DNA from 2 places in the Streptomyces sp. NPDC048211 genome. Region 1 is predicted to be linked to the other one. Evidence: riboswitches for the same ligand, from Rfam matches in the RefSeq annotation. Region 1 holds a riboswitch; the other holds the start of a gene.
The links. Region 1 has a riboswitch for cyclic di-AMP ahead of ACGFZA_RS40865 (transglycosylase SLT domain-containing protein). Riboswitches for the same ligand answer to the same signal wherever they lie in the genome.
Positions count from the first base shown of each region.

Region 2: it holds a riboswitch for cyclic di-AMP, as region 1 does, so the genes downstream of both, ACGFZA_RS24705 (M23 family metallopeptidase) here and ACGFZA_RS40865 (transglycosylase SLT domain-containing protein) in region 1, are expected to answer to the same signal.

Region 1 covers NZ_JBIDAD010000027.1:17,425-19,619, forward strand. Annotated here, with positions in the region: gene ACGFZA_RS40865 (transglycosylase SLT domain-containing protein) at 140-1,018, opposite strand; cyclic di-AMP (ydaO/yuaA leader) riboswitch at 1,024-1,207, opposite strand; gene ACGFZA_RS40870 (ABC transporter ATP-binding protein) at 1,504-2,195, opposite strand, start outside.
Region 2 covers NZ_JBIDAD010000006.1:529,745-531,939, forward strand. Annotated here, with positions in the region: gene ACGFZA_RS24700 (PP2C family protein-serine/threonine phosphatase) at 1-733, shown strand, start outside; cyclic di-AMP (ydaO/yuaA leader) riboswitch at 1,005-1,158, shown strand; gene ACGFZA_RS24705 (M23 family metallopeptidase) at 1,170-2,195, shown strand, end outside.

The DNA of each region.
Region 1 (2,195 bases):
GCCCGTTACCCTCCTGGCGCCCTGTTGGACCGGCTCTGCGGCACAAGGGTTGTACGGCATCGCGAAAGGGGTGGAAGGGAGCTGTTCAGCTCCCTTCCACCCCTTTCAAGGCTCCGCGCGGGCGCGGGGCCGCGGTGGATCAGTAGGCCCCGAAGACGTTGTCGATCGAGCCGTACGTGGCGGCGGCGTAGTTGCACGCGGCGGTGATGTTCGCGACCGGGTCCAGGATGTCCAGCGAGGTGCCGGGCACGTGGTAGGCGTCGAACGTGGGCTGGATGACCTGGAGGAGGCCCTTGGACGGGGTGCCGGCGGCGGCGTTCGAGTCCCAGTTGTTGACGATCTGCGGGTTGCCCGAGGACTCGCGGATGACGTTGCGGTAGATGCCGTCGTAGCTGCCGGGGATGCCGTTCTCGGCCATGACGGCGAGGGACTCCTTGATCCAGCCGTCGAGGTCGTCGGTGTACGTCGTCGCGGACTGCGTGGAGGTGGTCGCGGCGGTCTCCACGGCGACGGGCGCGGCCGTCCGCTGCGAGCGGTCGGCGCGGTCGGTGCTCTCGGCCCGGTCGGCCGACGGCTTCGCGGCGCTGGCGGACGAGTTCTCCGCCTTGAATTCGCTCTTGGTCGCGGCCTTGGGGGCGGCGGCCGAGGACGTGGCGCCGATGGTCAGCTTGAGGCCCGGGTGAATGAGGTCGGGGTTGCCGCCCACCACACTGCGGTTGTCCTGGTACAGCCGCTCCCAGCCGCCGCTGAGGGAATGCCCCCGGGCGATCTTGGAAAGCGAATCACCGTGCACCACGGAATAGGTGGTGGACTCGGCCTTCTGTGCGGCAATTTCCTTGCCGGACACGGAAGTCGGGGCCGCGGCCTTTTCCGCGACGACCGCCTGGGCGGGTGCGGCAGAGGCCGACCCGGCAGCGATCAGGGGGAGCGCGAGAACGACTCCGCCCGCGCTCACGGCGATGAAACCGCGGGTCAGGGAGGTGGACTTGGAACGACGGTGCTGACCCTTGAAGGGCATGGCGCTTTTCCTCTCCGCCGCCTGCGAGGTGAGCTGTCGGGTTCGGACTGGAGATGTCCGGCCGCACATGGCGACTTCACCCCTAGCCGCTCCGGATTCCCGGAACGGCGGCAAACCTGGGTCCCCCGCTCCTGCCGTACGTGAGTGGTCGGGTTACCGGACGGCGGCAGGATTCGGCGTTCCATCCGGATTGACGGTGACCGTAAGCGAGAAAGGGCAGGCGAAACAAGCCCGGAATTCTTGATCGCAATTGCAGCGCAAGATCAATCAAAGGAAATGTGGGACGCCGGTCACATACCCGCGGGTCAACTTTCTTGGCGCAACAGGGAACCGAAGCCTCCGGTTGCGCATCCGGAGCGGGAAACGTGACGCTGGCCACTGTGCCCGAAAAGGGTGATTTGCTGGATATTCAGAGGCTATGGACCATAAAAAAGGGACTCTTTTGGGCTTTATCGACAAAGTCGAGTATCCAGACAATTGGGACATCATGGTGCGGGTGTCGGCTGCGCGGCCACGCCGGCACGGCGGCGCGCCACCACCACCGGCGACTCGTCGCCCGGGGCGCGGAGGATGTCCGCTTCCAGCGCGTACAGCTCCTTCACCAGGGCTTCGTCGACCGTCTCCGGGGGAGCGCCCCGGGCGATGACGCGGCCGTCCTTCATCGCGACGAGCAGATCGGCGTAGCGGGCCGCGGCGGCGAGGTCGTGCTGGACCATGACGACGGTCCGGCCGGTGGCCGCGACCTCGCGCACGAGTTCCAGGACCTCGACGGCGTGGCCGAGGTCGAGGGCACTGGTGGGTTCGTCGAGCAGGACGACCGGGGTCTGCTGGGCGAGGACCATGGCGAGCCAGCAGCGCTGACGCTGGCCGCCGGACAGCCGGTCGATGCGCTCGCCGGCGAGCGAGGTGGTGCCGGTGGCGTCGAGTGCGTCGCGCACCGCCTGCTCGTCCTCGCGCGACCACTGCCGCAGCAGCCCCTGGTGCGGGCTGCGGCCGTAGCGCACCAGACCGGCCACGGTGACCGCTTCGGGGGCGCGCGGCGACTGCGGCAGCAGGGCGACATGGCGGGCGGCCCGGCGCCGGCCGGCCTCCCAGATGTCCGTCCCACCGATCAGGACCCTGCCGGACTCGGGCCGGTGGAGCCGGGCGACGGTCCGCAGCAGGGTCGACTTCCCGC
Region 2 (2,195 bases), on a different contig from region 1:
GCATGTCGCCGCGCGGTACGAGGCGGCGCAGGCGGACGAGTTCGTCGGCGGCGACCTGTTCTCGGTCACGGACACCCCGCAGGGCGTGCGGCTGGTCGTCGGGGACGTACGGGGCAAGGGGCTGGACGCCGTCGAGGCCGTGGCGGTGATCATCGGCGCGTTCCGGGAGGCGGCCGAGCAGGAGGAGTCGCTGGAAGGCGTGGCCCAGCGGCTGGAGCGTGCGCTGGCGCGCGAGTCCAGCACGCGCGGCGGTCTCGACGCCGTCGAGGGGTTCGTCACCGCGGTGCTCGCGGAGATCCCGCCGGGTGCGTCCTCGGTACGGATCGTCAACCGCGGCCACCCGGACCCGCTGCTGCTGCACACGGACGGGGAGCTGGAGGTGCTCGGGCCCTCGGTCCCGGCGCTGCCGCTGGGGATGGACCTGGGAGTGTGGCCGGACCGGTCGGACGTCTGGGACCTGCCCGCCGGGGCGACGCTCCTCCTCTATACGGACGGCCTCTCCGAGGCGCGTGACACCGAAGGCGTCTTCTACGACCCCGCCGAGCGGCTGCGGGGTCGGATCTTCCCGGGGCCCGAGGAGCTGCTGTCCGCGCTGACCGATGACGTGCGGCTGCATACGGGCGGCGAGTCGACGGACGACATGGCGTTGCTGGCGGTGGGCCGGCCGGCTGAGGGGCAGCCCGACCGGCGCAGGACTGTGAAGATCGTCGGCCTGGGCGATGGCGGCGGGTGAGTCCGAGGCCGGGGGTGGCGTGGGGGAGCGGTTGGCCATGATGCCACCGTCCGTAACCGAAGGGCACCCCTCCGCATAACATTTGACGCAACGTCAGAAATCGGTTGGTGACCGAGGGGTGATCAACTCGTCCGATTCCACCCGGTTGTGTCCCGTAAAGTCCAGGCCAAGGGGCTGAACGATCAGTGGGAACAGCTTGGAATCGGACCCCGGTGTCTATTAACGTTCGATAACGCAGCGCGGTTGTCCCAGCCGCCGTCAGTGGCGGCACCGTGCGCGAGCGCCGAATTCCGCAAGGGAACCGGGGAACCACCTACATGGGGTGAATCGGGCATCTCTGTCTCGTGACGAGACGGAGGAACCCGTAGGAGACCTTCCTGCTCCGAACCCGTCAGCTAACCCGGTAGGCGAGAAGGAAGGAAAGGAGTGCGCCCCCGTGGCGTCCAACAAGCCTGCCCCCGAAGCTCCCTCACGGTTCGTGCCCGAGTACGGCGACGACTTCGCGTCCCGGCCCGGCACCGTGGTCGGTACGGAGTACGGGGCCGCCTACGCGACCGATTACGGGACCGATCGGGGCAGCGACTTCGGAAACGACTTCCGCGCCGACGACTCAGGGCCCGACCGGACCTGGGAGGAATGGAATCCCACCGAGGACTCCGTCCGTCCCGTACGCGGCAAGCACCGCGTCGCCAAGCAGCGCAATGGTCTGGCCCGCAGCTCCACCGTCCTCGGCGTCGGCGTCATCGCGGCCGTCGGTGCGGGTGGCATGGCCACCGCCCAGAGCAAGCCGCCGGTCTCCATCTCTCTGCCCGATTCCATCGCGGACAATCTCCCCGACGCCAAGTCCCTCCCGGGCGTAGGCGCGCTGTTCTCGGGTGGGTCCGAGTCCGAGTCCGCGGCGGAGAAGGCCGAGGCGGCGATCGCCTCCGCTCCTCTGACCACCGCCGGCATCACCACCGCCGAGGCCGAGCAGGGCACCACCGACGCGGGCGAGGCCCTCCGCGCCCGCATCCTCCAGCAGGCCGAGCAGCAGCAGGACGCCGCCGACGCCGAGGTCAAGGCCGCAGCGGAGAAGGCCGCGGCCGAGAAGGCCGCCGCGGAGGCGAAGAAGCAGCAGGACGCCGCCGAGGCCAAGATCGCCGCGGAGAAGAAGAAGGCGGAGGAAGAGGCGAAGAAGAAGGCTGAGGCCCTCCGGCTCGCCAAGCTCGCCGCCAGCTACGCCATCCCCACCTCCTCGTACACGATCACCTCGACCTTCGGCGAGGCCGGATCGATGTGGTCCTCCGGCTACCACACGGGCCTCGACTTCGCGGCTCCCACCGGTACGCCGATCAAGGCGATCCACACCGGCACGATCAAGTCGGCGGGCTACTCCGGTTCCTACGGCTACCGCACCGTCCTGGAGCTGGAGGACGGCACCGAGCTGTGGTTCTGCCACCAGTCCTCGATGGACGTCAGCATC